3 regions of the Pseudomonas sp. GW821-FHT09C09 genome follow, and region 2 is predicted to be linked to each of the others. Evidence: riboswitches for the same ligand, from Rfam matches in the RefSeq annotation. Region 2 holds a riboswitch; each other region holds the start of a gene.
The links. Region 2 has a riboswitch for cobalamin ahead of cobW (cobalamin biosynthesis protein CobW). Riboswitches for the same ligand answer to the same signal wherever they lie in the genome.
Positions count from the first base shown of each region.

Region 1: linked by a shared signal. The riboswitch ahead of cobO (cob(I)yrinic acid a,c-diamide adenosyltransferase) and the one ahead of cobW (cobalamin biosynthesis protein CobW) in region 2 are both predicted to bind cobalamin.
Region 3: linked by a shared signal. The riboswitch ahead of AC07NR_RS05630 (TonB-dependent receptor plug domain-containing protein) and the one ahead of cobW (cobalamin biosynthesis protein CobW) in region 2 are both predicted to bind cobalamin.

Region 1 is NZ_JBWKPF010000001.1:26,469-34,263, reverse strand. It holds gene AC07NR_RS00185 (AI-2E family transporter) at 1-605, shown strand, start outside; gene hda (DnaA regulatory inactivator Hda) at 825-1,529, shown strand; gene AC07NR_RS00175 (C40 family peptidase) at 1,744-2,361, shown strand; gene AC07NR_RS00170 (C40 family peptidase) at 2,580-3,116, shown strand; gene AC07NR_RS00165 (PQQ-dependent sugar dehydrogenase) at 3,185-4,498, opposite strand; gene AC07NR_RS00160 (hypothetical protein) at 4,565-5,149, opposite strand; cobalamin riboswitch at 5,316-5,541, shown strand; gene cobO (cob(I)yrinic acid a,c-diamide adenosyltransferase) at 5,623-6,234, shown strand; gene AC07NR_RS00150 (cobyrinic acid a,c-diamide synthase CobB) at 6,231-7,526, shown strand; gene bluB (5,6-dimethylbenzimidazole synthase) at 7,523-7,795, shown strand, end outside.
Region 2 is NZ_JBWKPF010000002.1:732,078-739,872, forward strand. It holds gene cobN (cobaltochelatase subunit CobN) at 1-3,014, opposite strand, end outside; gene cobW (cobalamin biosynthesis protein CobW) at 3,018-4,091, opposite strand; cobalamin riboswitch at 4,191-4,400, opposite strand; cobalamin riboswitch at 5,165-5,384, shown strand; gene AC07NR_RS08320 (CbtB domain-containing protein) at 5,507-5,704, shown strand; gene AC07NR_RS08325 (CbtA family protein) at 5,716-6,417, shown strand; gene AC07NR_RS08330 (cobalamin biosynthesis protein) at 6,414-6,827, shown strand; gene cobM (precorrin-4 C(11)-methyltransferase) at 6,919-7,665, shown strand.
Region 3 is NZ_JBWKPF010000002.1:118,138-125,932, reverse strand. It holds gene AC07NR_RS05670 (hypothetical protein) at 1-308, shown strand, start outside; gene AC07NR_RS05665 (c-type cytochrome) at 311-691, shown strand; gene AC07NR_RS05660 (hypothetical protein) at 701-1,198, opposite strand; gene AC07NR_RS05655 (alpha/beta fold hydrolase) at 1,296-2,000, opposite strand; gene mug (G/U mismatch-specific DNA glycosylase) at 2,109-2,627, opposite strand; gene AC07NR_RS05645 (pirin family protein) at 2,701-3,600, opposite strand; gene AC07NR_RS05640 (DoxX family protein) at 3,685-4,122, opposite strand; gene AC07NR_RS05635 (LysR family transcriptional regulator) at 4,291-5,199, shown strand; cobalamin riboswitch at 5,234-5,439, shown strand; gene AC07NR_RS05630 (TonB-dependent receptor plug domain-containing protein) at 5,532-7,469, shown strand; gene AC07NR_RS05625 ((2Fe-2S) ferredoxin domain-containing protein) at 7,469-7,795, shown strand, end outside.

The sequences.
Region 1 (7,795 bases), on a different contig from region 2:
ATCTGGTGCTGATCCCGGTGGTGAGTTTCTACTTGCTGCGCGACTGGGACGTGATGATGGCCAAGATCCGCAGCCTGTTGCCGCGTGATCGTGAAGAGCGTGTGGTGGCGCTGGCGGGCGAATGTCACGAAGTGCTCGGCGCTTTCGTGCGCGGGCAGCTGCTGGTGATGCTGGCGCTGGGCGTGATCTATGCGGCGGGGCTGATGATTGTCGGTCTGGAGCTGGGCCTGTTGATTGGTCTGATCGCCGGTCTGGCGGCCATCGTGCCTTATATGGGGTTTGTGATCGGGATCGGCGCGGCGCTGATTGCCGGGCTGTTCCAGTTTGGCGGTGACCTGTACCCGATGATCGGGATCGTTGCAGTGTTCATGGTCGGTCAGGCCCTGGAAGGCATGGTGCTGACGCCGTTGCTGGTGGGTGACCGAATCGGTCTGCATCCGGTGGCAGTGATCTTTGCGATCCTTGCCGGTGGTGAGCTGTTCGGCTTCACCGGTGTGCTGCTGGCCTTGCCGGTGGCGGCGGTGATCATGGTGTTGGTGCGCCACGTCCATGACTTGTACAAGGACTCCGAAATGTATAGCGGAGTCGATGATCCGAAGCTCTGATGCGATGGAGGGCTGCCCGGTGGATTGCCGGGTTGGCCCGTCTCGTGCAGGCAATGCTGGCGCCTGTGCGCCAAAGAAACTGTCATAAAACCAGTGTGTTAACGCAAACCTTTGATTTTGCTTGGGGTCTGTCGCATTGTGCGCTCCGCTTCACGGGTATAAACTTCGCACACTTTACACAGAGGCCACTAACGGTTCCTTGGGAACTGTTCAGTCAGCATGAAACCGATTCAGCTGCCCCTAGGTGTGCGTCTGCGTGACGACGCCACCTTCATCAACTACTACCCAGGCGCCAATGCCGCTGCACTCGGCTATGTCGAGCGTCTATGCGAAGCCGACGCCGGCTGGACCGAAAGCCTGATCTATCTGTGGGGCAAGCACGGGGTAGGGCGTACGCATCTGTTGCAGGCCGCGTGCCTGCGTTTCGAACAGATGGGCGAACCGGCGGTGTACCTGCCGCTCGCCGAATTGATGGATCGCGGCATCGAAATCCTCGACAACCTCGAACAGTACGAACTGGTCTGCCTGGACGACTTGCAGGTGATCGCCGGCAAGCCCGACTGGGAAGAGGCGATGTTTCACCTGTTCAACCGTCTGCGCGACAGTGGTCGTCGATTGCTGATCGCCGCCTCCACCTCGCCGCGTGAATTGCCGGTAAAACTGGCTGACTTGAAATCGCGCCTGACCCTTGCGCTGATTTTCCAGATGCGTCCTCTCTCCGATGAAGACAAATTGCGTGCCCTGCAATTGCGCGCATCCCGTCGTGGTCTGCATCTGACCGACGAAGTCGGGCATTTTATTTTGACTCGCGGCACCCGCAGCATGAGCGCGCTTTTTGACCTGCTCGAACAGCTCGATCAGGCCTCTTTGCAGGCTCAACGCAAGCTGACCATTCCCTTCCTGAAAGAAACCCTGGGCTGGTAAAACCGGGGCTTTCAGCGGGTTTCGGCATATTTCAGGCGCCAGAAAATCCGCTTTCCTGTGCATTGCGCAGGCCGCGTCTCGATTCAAATAGGCTTAAGCGCTTAGATGTAAACGAGAAACCGGGAAGTCACAAAAAGATCGATTGAATTTGCAAATGAGGCTGATAGCGGGCATAGTCTCGGCTTCTTTACAACTATCAGCCACGGTCGTGCCCATGCTAAAGCGCTTCGCACCCCTCGTGCCTCTCGCACTCGTCACCCTGTTGTTCGGTTGCGCTGCTCATTCACCTGTTCAAGAGCAGCAACAACAGGCTAAAAATTCTGCCACCGCCCAGTCTTCCGTTATTTACCAGGAAGAGCTGGACACCGAAAAGGAACTGGCCGCTTTCAACGGCAAGAAGCCTTACCAGCTTCCGGTTCTGGCCGACAGCATTCTTGAACGCGGCATGTCTCTGATCGGTACCCGTTACCGTTTTGGCGGCACCTCTGAAGCCGGGTTCGATTGCAGCGGTTTCATCGGCTACCTGTTCCGCGAAGAAGCCGGCATGAACCTGCCGCGCTCCACCCGCGAAATGATCAACGTGGATGCTCCGCTGGTATCGCGCGGCAACCTCGAGCCGGGCGATCTGCTGTTCTTCGCCACCAATGGTCGTCGCGGTCGTGTCAGCCACGCCGGGATCTACCTGGGCGACAATCAGTTCATTCACTCCAGCAGTCGTCGCAGCGGCGGTGTCCGTATCGACAGCCTGGGTGACAGCTACTGGAGCAAGACCTTCATCGAAGCGAAGCGCGCTTTGGCGAACGCTCCAACCGTGGTTACCGCTCGCAAGTAATCACGCTTTTGTCGCCACGCTCGTGGCGACAGGCGGTCCTTCAGAGGCAATAGACTTAAACTTTACAAGGTGAAGTTAAAGTCTTACTTGAAGTTTGCCGCGTAGCCGCTAGAATCCTGATCTATATTGATGGCAAACCGCCTGCGTCCCAACGCAGGCGGTTTTGTTTTCTGTCGAATCGGCAGTAAAAGCCGCAGCCAGATCAGGATGTTCTGCTTATGACGATGACGGCCCGCCTTGCCCTGATGTTCTTCGCAGCGCTGCTCAGCGCTTGCGCCAGCCGCACTCCGCCGCCAGCCCCCGTGGTTCGCGCGCCGATTGTGTTCGGATCCTCCCAGGCTTTCTCTCCCGCTGCCGAAGACGTGCTGTTCCGCGCGCTCGGGCTGGTGGGTACGCCTTATCGCTGGGGCGGCAACACGCCGGACTCGGGCTTCGATTGCAGTGGTCTGATCGGTTTCGTTTACCGCGACGCTGCGGGCATCAGCCTGCCGCGCTCGACCCGCGAGATGATCGTCATGCAGGCGCCGAATGTCGGCAAGGAAGGGCTGCAGACCGGCGACCTGATCTTCTTCGCCACCAACGGCGGCTCTCAGGTCAGTCATGCGGGGATCTACGTCGGGGAAGGGCGCTTCGTTCACGCCCCGGCCACCGGCGGTACGGTGAAGCTGGACAGCCTTTCGAAAGCGTATTGGCAGAAAGCCTATCTGAGTGCCAAGCGCGTTCTGCAGCCGGAGCACCTGGCGCACAACCCGTAAAGCTGCGAATCAATAAAAAACCGTGGGAGCACATTGGCTCCCACGGTTTTTTTGTTTCAGGGCTTGGGCTATTTGGCCGCCGACACCCGCCACACCTTGTTCCCCACGTCATCGGCTACCAGCAATCCGCCTTGCTGATCAATCACCACGCCAACCGGGCGACCCAAAGCGTTTTCGTCCTTGTCGAGGAAACCGGTCAGCACATCCACCGGCGTTCCGCTCGGCTTGCCGGCGGCAAACGGCACGAAGATCACCTTGTAGCCACTGTGCGGCTTGCGGTTCCACGAGCCGTGCTGGCCGATGAAGGCGCCTTCCTTGAATTGCGCCGGCAGCGTGTTGCCCTCGGCGAAGGTCAGGCCCAGTGAGGCAGTGTGCGGGCCGACGGCGTAATCCGGAGCGATGGCCTTGGCCACCAGGTCCAGGTTTTGTGGCTCGACGCGGACATCGACGTGCTGGCCGTAATAGCTGAACGGCCAGCCATAGAAACCGCCATCCTTGACCGAGGTGATGTAGTCCGGCACCAGATCGCTGCCGATCTCGTCCCGCTCGTTTACCGCTGTCCACAGCGCGCCGCTTTTCGGCTCCCAGGCCAGGCCGTTGGGGTTGCGGATGCCCGAAGCGAAGATCCGGTGATTGCCGGTCGCTCGATCCACCTCCCAGATCGCCGCGCGACCTTCTTCCTGATCCAGGCCGTTTTCGCCGACGTTGCTGTTCGAACCGACGGTGACGTACAGCTTGCTGCCATCCTTGCTGGCAATGACGTTCTTGGTCCAGTGATGGTTGAGCGGGCCGCCCGGCAGGTCCACGACCTTGATCGGTTGGCTCTTGATCTCGGTCGTGCCGGGTTCGTAGTGAAAGCGCAGCAGGCGGTCGGTGTCGGCGACGTAAAGATCGTTGCCGACCAGGGTCATGCCGAACGGCGAATTCAGGTTCTGCAGAAACACCGTGCGCGTCTCGGCCACGCCGTCGTGATCGGCATCACGCAGCAGGGTGATGCGGTTCGGGCTCGGTACGCCGGCACCGGCGCGGCCCATGACTTTTTTCATCACCCAGCCGCGTATGCCTTTGCCGTCGTCCGGTTTTGCCGGGGCATTGGTTTCCGCCACCAGCACATCGCCGTTGGGCAGCACGTAGAGCCAGCGCGGGTGATCGAGATTCTCGGCAAACGCCGCCACCTGAGTGCCTGCCGCTGGCGTCGGTTTCGCGCCGGCCGGCCAGCCGATCGCCGGGGCGATGTTCACCGTCGGGATCAGGGTCTTGTTCGGTTCGGGCAGCTTGGGGGACGGGCCGGTGCCGTCCGAGACTTGCAGGCTGGAGGATTCACCACAGGCGGTGAGCCCTCCGGCGAGTGCGATGACGAAAACGAGGTGGGGCTTGCGCATTACTGATCTTCCCTATGAATGCATTCCTAATCATAGAGAAGCACACCAGCCCGATGGTTCAACCCCTCAGCCGCGTGCCTCCTTGAACAGCACGGCAATGCCGGGGTGATAGTTGCCGGCCTCGCTGCGCAATTTGCGATAGGCGTACGGGAAGTACCAGGCGACGGCGCAGGTGTGTTCCTTTTGCAGGTCGTCGACCATGTCCTGCAGTTCTTCCGGGCTGGCGCTGTGCTGGGCTTTCTGTGGGGCGACGAACAGGCAGCCGAGTTTGAGATCGCTGGCGTAGCTGATGCGCTTGGCATCGCTGGTGATATCGGCCAGGGCCTGAGTCAGATTCAGGCTGGTGACGCGCGGCCAGCGCTGGGTTGCCTGGATGTAGGCGCGATCTTCGGCGCCGGCCAGGAACAGGTCGGCCCGGGCATTGCGCTCGCCTTCCTCGTTCTGTTTGCGCGTGGCGGTGTCGCGCAGGGTCACCAGTTCGGCCATCCATGCGGCGGCGGACAGCAGGCCGAGGTTGGCTTTTTCGTCGTGCCAGTAGGGTGTGTCGTTGTCGCCGCGCACGGCGTTGTAGCGGTCGATACAGTCAAACCATCGTTCCAGCACCGGGCGCAGGAATTCCAGCCGCGGATTGCTGATGATCATGCCTTGCATGGTGCTCTCCCTTGTTATTGTGATGTGCTCTCTGCAGTCAAAAAGCATGGCTCTTTGATATCACTGCTGACAGTGTGGCACAAGATTGGCGTCAGATAATTGATCGGCGGCAGTTATTTGCCGCACGACCCCCTCTTCATTTGACGCTCCACCCCCAACCCTCTAACCTTCGCGGCTTGTTTCAGGTGCTCTGTGACCGCTGTCGACAGAGTGAAACAGGGAAGCCGGTGAGGATTGTCTTCAAGCGAAGAACCATCACGATCCCGGCGCTGCCCCCGCAACGGTAAATGAGTAAAAGCTGCGCCTAATGCCACTGCTGCAAAGCGGGAAGGCGCGCAGCCAGGCGAACGCCGCTCATGAGCCCGGAGACCGGCCTGATCCATCCAGCGGCATCACGGTGGGCGATGCCAGGCTTGTTGCCGTCTATTCTTGTGCCTGCCCGCCGTTATCCAGCCTCAACGGAGAGCTCCCCCATGACTGATTCCCCCGAACGCGACGAGCGCCACCTGGCGCGCATGCAGCGCAAAAAAGCCGTGATCGACGAGCGCATCGCCAATTCGCCCGACGAATGCGGCCTGGTGCTGGTGCTGACCGGCAACGGCAAAGGCAAAAGCAGCTCGGCGTTCGGCATGCTCGCCCGCGCCATGGGCCATGGCATGCAGTGCGGCGTGGTGCAGTTCATCAAGGGCCGTAACAGCACCGGCGAAGAATTGTTTTTCCGCCGTTTCCCGGAGCAGGTGCGTTTTCATGTGATGGGTGAAGGCTTCACTTGGGAAACCCAGGACCGCCAGCGCGACATCGCCGCCGCCGAGGCTGCATGGGAAGTCTCCCGCGAGCTGCTGCGTGATCCGTCGATCGGTCTGGTGGTGCTCGATGAGCTGAACATCGCCCTCAAGCACGGTTACCTCGATCTGGATCAGGTGCTCAGCGATCTGCAGGCCCGTCCGCCGATGCAGCATGTGATCGTCACTGGTCGCGCTGCCAAGCCGGAAATGATCGAGATGGGCGACACCGTCACCGAAATGGGCATGATCAAGCACGCCTTCCAGGCCGGTATCAAAGCGCAGAAAGGCGTCGAACTTTGAATCAACCACGTCACTGCCCGGCGGTACTGATCGCCGCGCCGGCCTCCGGCCAGGGCAAGACCACCGTCACCGCCGCGCTGGCCCGTTTGCACCGCAATCAGGGCCGCAAGGTCCGCGTGTTCAAGTGCGGCCCGGACTTTCTCGACCCGATGATCCTTGAGCGCGCCAGCGGTGCGCCGGTCTACCAACTGGACATGTGGATGGTTGGCGAGCAGGAAAGCCGTCGTCTGTTGTGGGAAGCCGCTGCCGAAGCCGATCTGATCCTGATCGAAGGCGTGATGGGCCTGTTTGATGGCACGCCGTCGAGCGCCGATCTGGCGCGGCATTTCGGCGTGCCGGTACTCGGCGTGATCGACGGCACGGCCATGGCCCAGACTTTCGGTGCCTTGGCGCTGGGCCTGGCGCGTTATCAGCCGGACTTGCCGTTCGCCGGCGTGCTGGCCAACCGCGTCGGCACGGTGCGTCACGCGCAATTACTCGAAGGCAGTCTCACCGAAGGTTTGCGCTGGTACGGCGCGTTGTCCCGGGAAACCGGGATCGAACTGCCAAGCCGCCATCTCGGCCTGGTGCAGGCCAGTGAACTCAATGATCTCGATGTACGTCTCGACGCCGCCGCCGAAGCGCTGGCCGGCACTTGCGAGGTAGCGCTGCCACCGGCCGTGGAGTTCGCTGCACCTGAAGTCGTGAAGACCGAAAGACTGCTCGAAGGCGTGCGGATTGCCGTCGCCCGTGACGAAGCCTTCGCCTTCACCTACGGCGCCAGTCTCGACCTTCTAAGGGCGATGGGTGCGGAATTGAGTTTCTTCTCGCCGATCCGCGATACGCAATTGCCCGAAGCCGACAGCTTGTACCTGCCCGGCGGCTATCCGGAATTGCACCACGTTGCCTTGTCGCAGAATGCCGACATGCTCAAAGCGATCCGCGCGCATCACGCCGCCGGTAAACCGCTGCTCGCCGAATGTGGCGGCATGCTCTATCTGCTGGATTCGCTGACCGATGTCGAAGGCACCCGCGCCGAACTGGTCGGGTTGCTCAAAGGTGATGCGGTGATGCAGAAGCGTCTGGCAGCCCTGGCCCTGCAATCCGTCGAATTGCCGGAAGGCTTGCTGCGTGGCCACACCTATCACCACTCCCTGACCACCACCGAACTGACGCCGATTGCCCGAGGCCACAGCCCCAATGGCGGGCGCGGTGCAGAAGCGGTGTATCGGGAAGGGCGGATGACTGCCTCGTACGTGCACTTTTATTTTCCGTCGAACCCGTCGGCGATTGCCGCACTGTTGGTGCCATGACCGACAACGCCTTCACTGAAACCGAGCGCGCAGCGGTCTACCGCGCCATCGCCGAACGCCGCGACATGCGCCACTTCAGTGGCGGCACGGTCGACCCTGAATTGCTGCGCCGATTGCTTGAAGCCGCCCATCAGGCACCGAGCGTCGGCCTGATGCAGCCGTGGCGCTTCATCCGCATCAGCGACCGCACCTTGCGCGGACAGATCCAGAATCTTGTGGAAGAAGAGCGCGTACGCACCGCCGAAGCCCTCGGCGAACGCAGCGACGAG
Region 2 (7,795 bases):
TCGCGTTCGGCACGCACTTTGGCGGCCAACGGGTTGAGATCGTCTGGCTCGTCCAGTTCCGCCACGGCTTGTACAGCGGCGTCGAACAGGCGAATCAGGTTGGCGAACGCATCACGGAAAAATCCGGAGACTCGCAGCGTGACATCCACCCGAGGCCGATCGAGCAGGCTCAGCGGCAGAATCTCGAAATCATCGACCCGCTGACTGCCCGTCGCCCAAACCGGACGCACGCCCATCAGCGCCATGGCCTGAGCGATGTCGTCACCGCCGGTACGCATGGTCGCGGTGCCCCAGACCGATAGACCGAGCTGGCGCAGGTGGTCGCCGTGATCCTGCAGGTGTCGCTCCAGAATCAGCGTGGCGGACTGGAAACCGATGCGCCAGGCAGTGGTGGTTGGCAGGTTGCGCACGTCCACCGAATAGAAATTGCGCCCGGTAGGCAACACGTCGAGGCGACCGCGACTCGGTGCACCGCTCGGGCCGGCCGGGACGAAACGGCCGCTCAATGCGTCGAGCAGACCGCGCATTTCGGCCGGGCCGCAGGCGTCGAGGCGCGGGGCAATCACTTCGCGCAGGGCGGTGATGATCGTCTGCACATCTGACCAGCCTGCAGCCTCCAGTTGCGCTACATCTCCCGCCAGTGACTGCTTGATCAATTGCGCCGCGAACAGTTCCAGACGCTCTCGGGTATCTCCCGCCGTACGCCAGACTTCATCGCTCAGCAATTGCAGCTCCATCGGACGCGGGCCAGTCCAGGGCTCGGCCAAGGCGCAATCCAGCGGATCGAACCCCAACTGAAACGCCTTGGCCAACGCCCGCAACAGACTCGACTGCGCCCCTTTACCATCGCCACGGGGAATCCGCAGCAGCGCCAGCAAGGTGTCGATGCGCAGCCGTCCGGTCGGAGACTCACCGAAGATGTGCAGGCCATCGCGAATCTGCGATTCCTTCAGATCACACAGATAAGTGTCCAGACGCGGCAGCCAGATCGCCGCGTCGGCATCGCTGTCGAGGGTGGCATCCAGTTGCAGTTCGCGATCGATCTGCGTGTCACGCACCAGTTGCAGAATGTCGCGCTGCAATTCACGGGCGCGGCGCGGATCGAGCAATTGCGCTTCGTAATACTCGTCGGCGAGCAGTTCGAGATTGCGCAATGGACCGTAGGTTTCGGCGCGGGTCAGCGGCGGCATCAGGTGGTCGATGATCACCGCCTGAGTGCGACGCTTGGCTTGGGCGCCCTCGCCCGGGTCGTTGACGATGAATGGATAGATATTCGGCAGCGGCCCGAGCAACGCGTCCGGCCAGCAGTTCTCCGACAGGCCCACGCCTTTGCCCGGCAGCCATTCGAGGTTGCCGTGCTTGCCGACGTGGATCACGCCATGGGCGCCGTAGGTCTGACGCAGCCAGAAATAGAACGCGAGGTACGCGTGCGGCGGCACCAGATCCGGGTCGTGATACACCGCGCTCGGATCGACCTGATACCCCCGCGCCGGTTGAATACCGACGAAGATCAGGCCAAACCGCAGGCCGGCGATCATCATTCGCCCGTCACGGCACATCGGGTCGTTGTGCGGCGAACCCCAACGCTGCAGCACCGCCGTGCGATTGGCGTCGGGCAGTGCATTGAACATCGTTAGGTAATCATCCATTGCCAGGCTTTGCTGGCACGGACGCTGATCGAGGGTATCGAGGTCGTTGCTGACGCCGCCGAGCAGTTGCCGGATCAGTTCGGTGCCGCTGTCCGGCAGTTCGGCCGGCAGCGGATAACCTTCGGCCTGCAACGCCCGCAGGATATTCAGCGCGGCGGCCGGCGTGTCGAGGCCGACGCCGTTGCCGATGCGCCCGTCCCGGGTCGGGTAGTTGGCGAGAATCAGCGCGATACGTTTTTCAGCGTTCGGTACCCGCGCCAGATCGACCCAGCGTCGCGCCAGTTCGGCCACAAAATCCATGCGCTCCGGCTGCGCCCGATAACACACCACATCGGACTGACTGCGCTCGCTGCGCCAGGCCAGATCCTTGAAGCTGATCGGCCGACTGATGATCCGGCCGTCCAGCTCCGGCAGTGCGATGTGCATCGCCAGATCACGAGGGCCAAGCCCCTGCTCGCTGTCGCGCCAGCCGGGCTCGTTGTCCTGGGCGCAGATCGCCTGGATCACCGGAATGTTGCGACGGAATGGCCGCAGATGCGGCGCTTCCGGGCTGGATTGAGCAAAACCGGTGGTGTTCAGAATCACCGACGCTTCGACCGCGTCGAGCCAATTCTCGACCACCGACAGGCAACCGGGCTCTTTCAGACTGGCCACGGCGATCGGCAGCGGATTGAGTCCGGCAGCCTGCAACCGTTGACAGAACACGTCGATAAACGCCGTGTTGGCCGCTTGCAAATGCGAGCGATAAAACAACACCGCCGCCACCGGTTGACCGGGCAGCCAATCGGCTTGCCAGTCGCTCAGTGCGGCGGTGTTTTTGTTCGGGTGGTAAATCGCCGTGCGCGGCAGGGTTTGCGGCTCGCCCCACACGTAATCCCGCGCCAGCCAGCGGTTGGCCAGACAGCGGAAGAAATCCAGCGCATTGCCCATGCCGCCCTGACGCAGAAACTGCCAGAGCCGGTCGCGATCCTCGGCGCCTACGGTGCTCAAGTCGCTGAGCTCCGGGTCGGGCCGATCATCGCCCGGCACCAGAATCACCTGCACGCCAAGCTCGGACAATTCGACCAGTCGCTCGACGCCATAACGCCAATAAGCGATGCCGCCGTGCAGCGAGATCAGAATGACCTTGGCGTGGCGCAACACTTCATCAACGTACAGGTCGACCGACGCATGGTTCTGCACCTGCATCGGGTTGGCCAGCCGCACGCTCGGGTAATCGTCGGGCAGTTGCTGCGCCGCTTCGGCGAGCAGTGCGAGGCTGGAGTCGCCGCTGCACAGGATCACCAGCTCGGCGGGGGTTTGTCCAAGGTCGGCAATGTTGTCATCCGACACGAAACCGCCGGGCTGGGTCCTGAGCAGGTGCATGGCTTAAACGCTGAGCGCGGCGCGCAGTTGCGCTTCGAGCCTGGCCGCGTCCAGTTCCTGGCCGATCAATACCAGACGCGTCACACGTGCCTCATCGGCGCCCCATTGACGGTCGAAGTGCTTGTCGAAACGCGTGCCCACACCCTGAATCAGCAGACGCATCGGCTTGTTCGGGATCGCCGCGAAACCTTTGACCCGCAGAATGCCGTGCTGAACCACCAGTTGCGTCAGCGCGTCGAGCAGCAAGCTTTCGTCGGCTTGCGGAAGCTCGATGGAGATCGAATCGAAGGCGTCGTGATCGTGGTCGTCGTGATCGTCATCGCCTTCACCGTGGTGGTGATCGTGATGGCTGTGGCGGCTGTCGATGTGCTCTTCGGAACCCGCGCCGAGGCCGATCAGCACGTCCAGTGGCAGGCGACCGTTGCTGGCCTCGATGATTTTTACCGCTGGCGGCAGTTCTTCGGCGACTTCAAGACGCACGCGAGCGAGGTCTTCAGGGCTGGTCTGGTCGGCCTTGTTGAGAATCACCAGGTCGGCGCTGGCCAGTTGGTCGGCGAACAGTTCGTGCAGCGGCGATTCGTGGTCCAGGTTCGGATCGAGTTTACGCTGGGCGTCGACCTGATCCGGGAACGCGGCGAAAGTGCCGGCGGCCACGGCCGGGCTGTCGACCACGGTGATCACGGCGTCCACCGTGCAGGCGCTGCGGATTTCCGGCCACTGGAAGGCTTGCACCAGTGGTTTTGGCAGGGCCAGGCCCGAGGTTTCGATCAGGATGTGGTCGAGGTCGCCACGACGGGCCACCAGTTCGCGCATCACCGGAAAGAATTCTTCCTGAACCGTGCAGCACAGGCAGCCGTTGGCCAGTTCGTAGACACGACCGGTGGCTTCTTCTTCGGTGCAGCCGATGGTGCACTGCTTGAGGATTTCACCGTCGATGCCCAGCTCGCCAAACTCGTTGACGATCACCGCGATGCGGCGGCCCTGAGCGTTGTCGAGCATGTGCCGCAGCAAGGTGGTTTTGCCCGAGCCGAGGAAACCGGTGACGATGGTGACGGGGAGTTTGGCCAGTGTTTTCATCGGATGCCCTTTGGCAAGGTGGCGGGCATACGGGACGAGACCGGCAACGCGGGTGCGTGCCTGGAGAGTTCGCCACCGGATCACCCCGCCCGGTTGAAAGTGAGAATCTGTGACGAGGCAGGTCTCCTGGCTGACGGTGTTCGGGCCTTGGCCCGGTATTCGCTGCGCCTTCCCGCTGGCTCTGGATTGAGTTGGCAGTGGCGTGGCAGCGAACAGCACCGTTCACAGTTGCGGGGGCAGCCGCGGCTTGGACCGCGTTCCCTTCTTAGCTTCGGCGTGGGCCGAAGAACCTCGAAAGCGCAAGGCTACGCATCGTGTGTTGACCGGTCAATGTTTGGATTGGGGGCATATCCGTTGCTGCGGTTATGGCCACTTAGGGTTCCGCCCTTACGGCGGGTCACTTTTGGCAAACGCCCGGAATGCCGGCCCAGCCAAAAGTAACCAAAAGGTCTGCGCCCTGACGTACGGCCCTCGCTGTGGCTCGGGTTCCTTCGCTCCGGGATCGATCCGGGGGCATCGCCTACGGTTTGCTTCGCTGCACCTCCTCTCGATGTGTTTGGCTTCGCCAAACGGTCGCTGCGCTCCCCCCCGGATCAATCCCTCCACTCAGCCTGCCGACGGGCCCTGCGATCAAAAGCTTTACTCGAGCTAACGCTCATCGTGGTGTGTGGTGCGTGGAGGGCTTTTGATCTGGCTTTTGATCTGGCCTTTGATGTGGCTTTTGATTTTTTGCCCCTTCGGCAGGCCGAACGGAGGTGTCCATCAGGGGGTAGGCGCGCAGCGCCGTGCGGCGAAGCCGCATACATCGAGAGGAGGTGCAGCGAAGCAAACCGTAGGCGATGCCCCCTGATGGACACCGTAGCGAGGGAACACTGAGCCTAAGCGAAGTGCCGTACGCCGGGGCCAAGACCTTTTGGTTACTTTTGGCTGGGCCGGCATTCCGGGCGTTTGCCAAAAGTGACTCGCTGTAAGAGCGAAACCGCCAGCGGCAGCTCCCGAAGCAACGGATATGCCCCCCCTATCCAAACACACCTCACCCCATTCAATTGACTAAAAACCCCAGCCCATGGTCTCCTACACAACTTGTTACGGGTGCCCTTCACAGGGTGAAACGGGAAACCGGTGAATCATGTGCTTTACTCTAAAGCCATGTCAGTCCGGTGCTGCCCCCGCAACGGTAAGCGAGAGAGCGTCAGATCCACTGTGCCCACGGCATGGGAAGGTGACGCTTGCAGGTCGGCCTGACGCCAACCCCTCGTGAGCCCGGAGACCGGCCCGCAACACACAGTGCGCACTTTGCGTCACTGAACATAACAAACCCGCGGTGGGCGGGCGCTGTTCGAACCTCTGCGTGCCCGACTCGCAGGGGCTTTCATGCGCTCCATTCACCCGCTGACACTCCAGAGGGAAGCGCCATGTCGATCATCAGCAGCACCGGCAGCAACACGGACAAAATCTCCAGCACCACTACCCTGAGCCAACGCCTGACCGCTGCGATCTTCGCGTCGATCCTGGGTGCCAGCCTGGTCTACTTCGCCGGTTTCTCGCACATCGAAGCGGTGCACAACGCCGCGCACGATACCCGCCACAGCGCCGCGTTTCCGTGCCATTGAGACCTGACGACATGATCAAGCGTATCGCGCAGACCGCAGGTTTCACCGGCCTTCTGGCCGCCCTGCTGCTGACCTTGCTGCAAAGCTTCTGGGTTTCGCCGCTGATTCTCCAGGCTGAAACCTACGAGAAGGCCGAGCCGGTGGCAGAAGTCCACGAACACGCCGCCGGCACCGCCGCCCACACCCACGATGCCGAAGCCTGGGAACCGGAAAACGGCTGGCAGCGCGTGGTCTCCACCACGGGCGGCAATCTGGTGGTTGCCGTAGGTTTCGCCCTGATGCTGGCGGGCCTGTACACCCTGCGTGCGCCGACCAAAACCTCGCAAGGCCTGCTCTGGGGTCTGGCGGGTTACGCGACGTTCGTACTCGCTCCAACACTGGGCCTGCCACCTGAGCTGCCAGGCACCGCCGCCGCTGACCTGGCTTCGCGCCAGATGTGGTGGATCGGCACTGCTGCTTCGACCGCTGTCGGCCTGGCGCTGATAGCATTTGGCGGCAACTGGCTGTTGAAGATCCTCGGCGTGGCGATCCTCGCTGTGCCGCACGTGATCGGCGCGCCGCAGCCGGTAGTGCACTCGATGCTCGCCCCGGAAGCGCTGGAAGCCCAGTTCAAAATCGCTTCGCAGCTGACCAACGTGGCGTTCTGGCTGGCCCTGGGCCTGATCAGCGCCTGGTTGTTCCGTCGCAAAAGCGATGGTCAATACCACGCATGACCGATGACAGCGCAGCGCCGACCTTCGTGGTCGGCCTGGGCTGCCAGCGCGGCTGCCCGGCCAGTACGCTGCGCGCCTTGCTCGACCAGGCCTTGCAAGCCCATCGCATCGAACTCGAAGCTGTCAAGGCTTTGGCGAGCATCGACCTGAAACGCGACGAACCCGGCCTGCAGGAACTGGCGGCACAACTGGCGCTGCCGTTGCTGTACTTCAGCAGCGAAGAACTGGCCAGTTATCAGCAACGACTGAGTCACCATTCACAAATCGCTTTCGAACGCACCGGCTGCTATGGCGTGGCGGAAAGCGCTGCTTTGGCGCTCGCCGAACAACTGATCCAGGCCCCGGCAAAACTGCTGATTTCCCGGCAAAAGTACGCCCAGGCAACTCTGGCATTGGCCGGCGCGGCGTAAATTCCCGATAATCCCCGCTTTCGATCATGAGCATTGTTCATCTGAAGTGCTCTTGAAGCCTCGATCCGCCCTACTTTCACAGGATCCAACGATGACCGTTTACTTCATCGGCGCCGGCCCCGGCGACCCGGAATTGATCACTGTCAAAGGCCAGCGACTGATCCGCAGCTGCCCGGTGATCATTTATGCAGGTTCGCTGGTGCCGGCGGCGGTACTGGAAGGTCATTCGGCAGAAACCGTGGTCAACAGCGCCGAACTTCATCTGGAACAGATCATCGACCTGATCAAGACCTCCCACGCCAAGGGCCAGGATGTAGCGCGGGTGCATTCGGGCGATCCGGGCCTGTATGGCGCCATCGGCGAGCAGATTCGTTATCTGCGCGAGATGCAGATCCCGTTCGAAATCATCCCCGGCGTAACTGCAACCGCTGCCTGCGCGGCGTTATTGGGCGCCGAACTCACGTTGCCGGACATCTCGCAAAGCGTGATCCTGACCCGTTATGCGGACAAGACTGCGATGCCTGTCGGGGAAGAACTGGGCAACCTGGCGCAGCACGGGGCGACCATGGCGATTCATCTGGGGGTCAATCACCTGCAGAAGATTCTCGCCGAGCTGTTGCCGCATTACGGCGCGGATTGCCCGATTGCAGTGATCCACCGGGCGACGTGGCCGGATCAGGACTGGGTCGTCGGGACACTGGAGGATATTGCCGAGAAGGTGGCGGCCAAAGGCTTTCGGCGTACGGCGCTGATTCTGGTCGGGCGGGTATTGGGCAGCGATCATTTCAGTGAGTCGTCGCTGTATCGCGCGGGGCATGCACATTTGTATCGGCCCTGAAGCCGCTTCGCGAGCAAGCTCGCTCCCACACTGGGAATGCGATCCGATGTGGGAGCGGGCTTGCCCGCGAAGGCGTCATTGAATCTCACGCATAAAAAAACGGCGCTCACGGGGCGCCGTTTTTTTATGG
Region 3 (7,795 bases), 610 kb from region 2:
AACTGCTGATTGAGTTCTATCCACAGCCATTGGATATCGGGTTCCAGGAGGCGCTCCGCCTGGTACTGGCGCCATTGGGATTCTCGGTCAGCACGACTGAGCATGGCATATGGGCATCCCACCCCCATCCAGAAAGCCAGTTTGGAACTGTCCGAATTGACAGCGACGCTTGGACCGTTTTCGGAGAAGCCGACCAGTGTTCCGATAATCCCACTCTCAATAGGCAAATAATTGAAGAGCTCGGCTCAATACTGACCGCTAGCGGAGCGTTCCAGGAAGTTCCGTGGCATTGTGCTGGCAAACTATAAGAATGAAGACATCAACCATCGCGTTACTGACAGTTTTGTTGCTTTCTCAAACAGCACTCTCCTTCGCAGACAATATCAACGGAAAGAATCTCTACTCACAGAGATGCGCCGTGTGCCACGGGCCGGATATCAAGGGAACCGGTCCACTGGCCAATAAAAGCACGCCTCCGACACCAGACCTCACAACACCCGCCTTCAAGAAACGAATGAGTGATTATCCGGGCGTGATCGTCTCCTCGATCATCCTTCGCCCGAACGGTGACCTGATCCCGAAAACCTTGCGCGAAAATGGTGTAAAGATCCCGCCGCACGCCTGGAGCGTTAACGACTTTCGCGATTTGAATCAGTACATGAACGAAGTCATTTCAAAAAAGCAGAACTAAGCGCCTGCTTCATTCAGTCTTTTTGTCGCTGCCCTTTATGTTTTCAATCAGATCAACGACATAGTCTTGATTGAAGCCCGCCACGAATGACCAGAACAGTAACTTGGCGTAAGCCGAATACCCTTCCGCATGCTGGCAAAAGATGTCATTGAAGATTTGCTTCAGACACTGCGGATTGTCGTCCGGAACGATCACCGGAAACAGATCGCCCCTGATAACGCCGGAAAGGAACAAGAGATACAACAGCCCCGCCAGTATCCCGCCTATGAATGAGGGCAGGATCAGAGCGAACCATGATCGGGAGAGGTTTTCGATTTCCGGGTCGGTAAGCATTGACAGTCGTCGGTGAAACCCCACATAGCCCCCGACATTGCCGGCGATACAAACGATAAACGGCACTTTGTAGTCGGGCAAGCTGTAGGTTACGGCTATCGCCAACACCAACAAGGCGATGAAAATCCAGAATATGCGCTTCCAGATAACGTTGAGGTCTTCCTGACGATTCATGATCAGCTCCCTGATCGTGGCCATGTGTTGATCTTCATGACGATAGACGAATTCTGTCGCACGGATGGAAGATCAGACGGCCCTCACAGGCTTGCTCTCAAGCGCTCGAAACAAGTCCGGTGGTGATCGCAGCCACCCACTCGGGATTCTGCAACACCAGCGGCAACAAACCGTTATGACCCGCCTGCGGAACAACCCACAACTGCCGGTCCTGTGCCTGAGTTGCAGCGGCCAGGAGACGCTCGGGGATTTCCAACGGAATGACTTCGTCCCACTCCCCCGCAATCACCAGCAACCGGCCCTTGAACCGACCGAGAATGTCCCAGGCATCACTCGCCAGCCAGCTGCGGTGCTGGCGAATGATCGCCGAGAACTCAGGGCCGAACGGCACCTTGTACGCCTGCGGGGTGTAGATCCCGGGCACGACCAGGATCAGCATCCGGACATCCAGGATTTCGCTCAGGCGCACGGCGTTGTAGGCGCCCATGCTGATGCCGATCAGAGCGGTCGGCCTGGTTTCACTGTGCTCGATGACCGATAGCGACTGCTGATCGCGCCGCTGCAGGGAAGACTCGGCGAATACGCCCCCGGTTTGCCCATGCCCGATGCAGTCCAGCGCGGTGGAGCCTATGCCCTGCCCGTGCAATATCTGCCGCAGGTCTGCAAACACCTCTCGGCTGCGGGCACCGCCACCGTGGATGCAGAACAAATGCGGGCGACCGCTGCCCGGCAGCGTATCGGCGTAAAGCTTGTGGCTTTCGAACGGGACGATGAACTCGATTGCGGATTGGAGCGAATGCATGGATTGCGGGTTTCCTGGACGACAGGCCGGGTGCCATTGGGGCGATTGCTGCTCGGCGCGGAATTATGCCTGAGCGCACAGCACCGTTGATGAAAGTCACGCGGCGCTTTATCGCGATGCGCTCGACGCCAGATAAAGCGCTCGATACGCCGTCACCAGTTGGTCCTGATTGAACGCCAGATTGCGGCCGCTGGGGTTGGGCAGAATCCACACATTTGCCCTGCCGAATGTCGTGTCCTGTGCGCCCCATTCAAACGTTTTTTTCCCTGACAATCCGGCATAGGCAGCCTTGCCGAGAAACGCCACATAACGCGGGGCATAACGTTTGATCTTGCGCTCGAAGTTCGCCGCCGCTGCGGTGAATTCCTGCGCCGTCAGTTGATTCGCCCGCGCCGTCGGCCTTTCCACCACGGCAGTCAGCCCGCAGTGGTAATGCAGGATCGAGCGATCGTTTTCCGGACTGACCTCATGGGTTGTGAATCCGGCCAGATGCAACGTGCGCCAGAACCGATTGCTCCGCCCGGCGAAGTGATGTCCCTGCTCCGCCGCCAACAGACCGGGATTGATCCCGCAGAACACTACGGACAGGCCTTTGGTCAGGATGTCTTCAAGTTTTTCGCCCGCCATAAAAGCCTCTGCCACCCATGTTGTCGACAGTTATAGCCGTAGCGCCCGCATCATCAAATGACTTTTTACTGGACTACTTGAACACCGGCACCGCCCCCACTCCATCCGCCTGCTTGAGATACTCGCGCAACCGCGCGCCGATTTCCGCGATCTTCGCTTCGCCCTCTCGCAAGGCCTGCGGGTTGGTGTGCACGGAGTAGTTGCCCAATGCCAGATCGTAGGGATGAGGCTGCGCCGAGCCGATCACGAACACCGTGCCATCGCGCAGGGCCTTCAGAGTAACGGCACCGTTACCCGGTTCGAAGACCGCCATTTCACCCGCGCTGACCAGATCCGGTGTCGCCAGCAATCCACGGCTGACGCTCAGCCACAATGACTCGTGGCCTTCGGGTGGCGTGTAAGTCCAGGTTTCGCCGGCATTCAGCGTGACCAACAGATAGTTGATACCGGCAGGCGCCCGAACCGGGCTTTGCACGCCTTGATGAGCGCCGAGAATCACCCGCGCCGGGCCCACTTCAGGCATCGCGGCGGACTCCAGATACTGGCTGTCGACACGGGCGTTCTCCAGCTCCGGCGGCAAAGCCACCCACAATTGAAAACCCTGTATCCGCTGCGAAGTGCCCACCGACATTTCCTTGCCGTGCCACACCCCGCCGCCCGCGCGCATCCACTCGACGCCGCCGTAATCGATCATGCCCTTTCCCGATTCGGCGTCCTCGAAGCGCAGGTTGCCTTCGGTAATCACCGTCACGGTAGCGATCCCCGAATGCGGGTGCATCGGCATGTTGTGAATGAACGACGCCTCGCCTTCGAACAGGTCGAGGAATACGAAGGGCTTGATCAACTGGCCCAGATCCGAAGGGCTCATCAGTCGCACGATCGAGCCGTGTCCGCTGCCGCTGGTGCGGTAGCGCAGAGTGCGGTGAGTGACAGGTTCGCGGGTGTAGCCGGAGAGGTGTTGCTGAACGGTCATGATGATTACTCGATTCTGATGCGGGGAACGGCCAACAAACGGCAAAGCGCCGCGAGGGAACCAGTCCCTCGCGGCGCCCGGCTTTCAGCGGCGACGGGCGTCGAGGCTGAAGCGACCGGCACCGAAGGCCACGACTTGCAGCAGGCCGCCGGCCATGGCGATGTTTTTGAAGAAGTGGATGAACTGGTTCTGGTCAGCCAGCGCATTGTGGAAGGCCAGTGCGGTAAACACGCTGAATGTGGCCAGCACAGCGGCGACGGTGCGAGTACGGTAGCCGGCGATCAACGCCAGGCCACCACCGATTTCGACGATGATCGCCAGTGCCAGCGCCACTTGCGGCAGCGGCAGCCCCACCGAGCCGATGTAGCCGATCATCATGGCCGGCGCGGCCAGTTTGGAGAAACCGGAGAGGATGAAAATAACGCTGAGCAAGACGCGGCCGATCAAGGCAGCCGAGGCTTGTTTGGTGTCGGAAGCGTTCTGTACAGAAGTTGCTTGGGCGATGTTTGCAGAAGTAGCCATGGGAGAATTTCCTTCAATGGGGTCCGGTTCGACTTGAACCGTCCGGATGAAGAAATGTTGCGCCTCGGCAGCTCATCTGAATAGCCGTCTAATTTAGATCGTTACGTTCGATAAAATAGGTAAGCTGAACATCCAGTAAACGCCTCATGGCGACTCAAGGACACCGAAATGATCTCCGACCCAGGCACACCGACACTCGATCAACTGCGGGTCTTTCTCACCGTCGTCGAAGTCGGCAGCTTCGCCGCCGCCGCGCGCAAACTTCATCGGGCGACCTCGGTGATCAGCTACTCGATTGCCAACCTTGAGATGCAACTGGGCGTCACCCTGTTCGATCGTGAAACCACCCGCAAGCCGCAACTCACCGATGCCGGCCGTACCGTACTGGCCGAAGCCCGGACCATCGCCAACGGCGTGCATGGCTTGCGCGCCAAGGTCAAAGGCCTGCTGCAGGGGCTTGAGGCCGAAGTGCATGTGGTGCTCGACGTGATGTTGCCGGCCGAGCGTGTGGTCGATGCACTGAAATCCTTTCGCGAGAAATTCCCCACCGTTGCCCTGCATCTGCACATGGAAGCGCTCGGCGCCGTGACTGAACGGGTGATCAATCGCGGCGCGGTGGTGGGCGTCAGCGGGCCGATGAACGACGGCATCAACGGCATCGAAAGAATCGGCATCGGCAGCGTCGAGCTGATTCCGGTGGCCGCGCCGAATCATCCTTTGGCGACCGCCGAAGGCAATGTTCCCGGTGCCGGGCGCGAGCACACGCAACTGGTGCTGTCCGACCGCTCGCAACTGACCAAAGACAAGGAGTTTGCTGTGCTGAGCAACCGCACCTGGCGCCTGGCGGACCTGGGCGCCAAACACATGTTGCTGCGTGAGGGCATCGGCTGGGGCAACATGCCGAGGCCAATGATTCAGGAGGATCTGGACAGCGGCCGACTGGTACAACTGGATTTGTCGGAGTACGCCAGCGGGCAATACACCTTCGACGCCATCTACCGCACCGATGTGCCACCGGGCCCGGCAGCGCGGTGGTTGATCGAGCGCTTCGTTCAACAGAACACGCAAGTGGCTTGATCCGGCAAGTTGACGAGCGCCCGTCCGAATGTTCAGATGCCGCCCTGTTTCAGGTGTCCCATGCCGCCGTGCATGGGGTGAAACGGGAAACCGGTGCGTTCGTTTCGAACCAGTCCGGTGCTGCCCCCGCAACGGTAGGCGCGTGATGCTTTCGACATACCACTGTGGCCAGACGGCCATGGGAAGGTGAAAGCGTCCAGATGCGCGAGCCCGGAGACCGGCCTGAAATGCTGTTTGGCAAACTCCTGCGGTGGGCGGGCATGGGCCGGTGTCGGCTTGTGCGCGACGCCTTCTCCTGCATGCTCTTCTGCGAAGATCCTTTCGAGAAGACGATGATCAAACCTTTCAACACCAAGGCTCCATCCCTGTTGTTCGGCTGCCTGTTCAGCCCGCTGTTGCTGGCCGATGACGTGCCGCTCGAACTCACTCAGCAAATCGTTTCCGCGCCGTCCGTGGAGTCCACCACCGTGGCCGACATGGCGCAGTTCGGCAGCAAGGTCGAGATCGTCACCCGCGAGCAAATTGAACGTGCTGGCCCCAGCGCCGATGTCAGCCGCGTGATGCAGATGTTCATTCCCGGCCTGTACGTCGCGCCGAAAAACGGCCCGTTCGACTACGGCACCTATTCCCTGCTGGGCGGACGCAACGATGACACGCTGATCCTGCTCGACGGCGTGCGCCTGAACAATCGCCTGTACGGCGGTCTGTACCTGGACACCCTGCCGGCCAACGCCATCGAACGTATCGAAGTGCTCAAGGGCGGGCAAAGTCTGCTGTTCGGCACCCAGGCCGTGTCCGGCGTGATCAACATCGTCACCCGCAGCCCGCAGAGCCGCCAAGCCTCCGGCGAAGTGAACATGGGCGTGGATACCTTCGGCGGCACCACCGAGGATGCGCGGGTCGAGAACATCTTCACCAACGGTTTCGGCGACCTGGGCCTGCTGGCCTACGTCAGCCATAACGTTTCGGACGGCTATCAGCCGTTTCGCAATCGCGACATCAGAAACAGCAGCGAAAAGAACCGCGCCTACGAAGTCACGACCTTCGGCGCCAAGGCGATTCAGTCCTTCGGCGATGACACGCGCCTGGAACTGTTCTACCAATACGCCGACGCCAACCTCGACTTCGCTCGCCCGGTGGACAACCACAAGACTACCAACGACCGCATCCAGCAGATCGCCACGGCGACCTTCGAACAGAACGTCAATGAACGCTTGAGCTACTTCGTCAAAGGCCACATCAACGACTGGGACACCCGTTACACGCGCATCAACAACACCGCCGATGGCGGCACCCGGACCATCAACCACAACGACTACTGGGGCTTCACCGACTGGGGCGTGCAGGCCGAAGGCAAGGCCGAGTTGCCCGGCGGCCATGTGCTGGTGTTCGGCACGGATAATCAATGGTTCAAGGGTCAGGACGATGTATTGATCATCGACAACGACAAGGCCGAAGCCCACGCGTTCTACACCCAGTTGCGTCCGAAGATCGATGCCCTGCCCGACTGGCATCCGAGCATCGGTATCCGCCACGAAGCCATGAGCGGCGGCGACAGCGCCACGGTCGGCATGCTCACTTCGCTGTACGACCTCAATGAAAACTGGTCTGTTCGTGGCCAGTACGGCACGGCCTACAAACTGCCGAACGCCGAGCAACTGTTCGTCAACGAACCGGGTGATGAACTGGGCAACCGTAACCTGAAACCGGAGAAAAGCCGCAACGCCGAACTCGGTCTCGATTACAAAGGCTTGTTGATCGACCGCGAGTTCAGTGCCAGCGTCACCCTGTTCAAACGCAAGATCGATGACCTGATTACCCTCGATGACATCCAGTGGGTCAACGGCCAGGGGCGGATCCAGATGCGCGGTTTCGAGGCGGACGCGAAACTGGCGCTCAATCATCAATGGAGCCTGCAAGCGGACATGACCCGCAATCTGACCGAGTCCCGCGCGGGAGTGACGATCAATGATGTGCCGAGCTTCTTCGCCCGTTCGCGCATCGGTTACGAGTCGGTTGACCGGATGTGGGGCGCCGGCGGTGCGATCCGCTATATCCGCGATGTGATCAGCTCGAAACAGGTCGAGTACGGCCATTATTCGGTGGTGGATGCCGACGCTTATCGCTATCTCGACGGTGCCCACCAACACCGGTTGAGCCTGCTGGTGGAGAACCTGTTCGACCGCGACTACGTCACCAGCCGCTCGAACAACATCGACAACCTCGGACGGCCGTTCACCTCCGAAGTGCGCTACACGTACCGTTTCTGATGGCTGACATCAAAACCATCGACGGCGTCGATTCGCACCCGGACTGGTCGCACGTTCCCGAGCATGCGCGCCACGTGTTCCTCTGCACCGGCCCGCGCTGCACCCAGCGCGGCGCCTTGCAGCTATGGAAAACCTTGCGCCGGCACTTGCTGGCCCATGATCGCATCGAAACCCCGGGCGGCGTTTTGCTGACCCGCACGCATTGTCAGTTCCCGTGCAATCTCGGCCCGGTGCTGACGGTGTACCCGGAAACCTGCTGGTACGGCGTGCGTAGTCACGCCGATGCACAGCGACTGGTCGAAGTGCATCTGGTGGGCGGTGAAGTG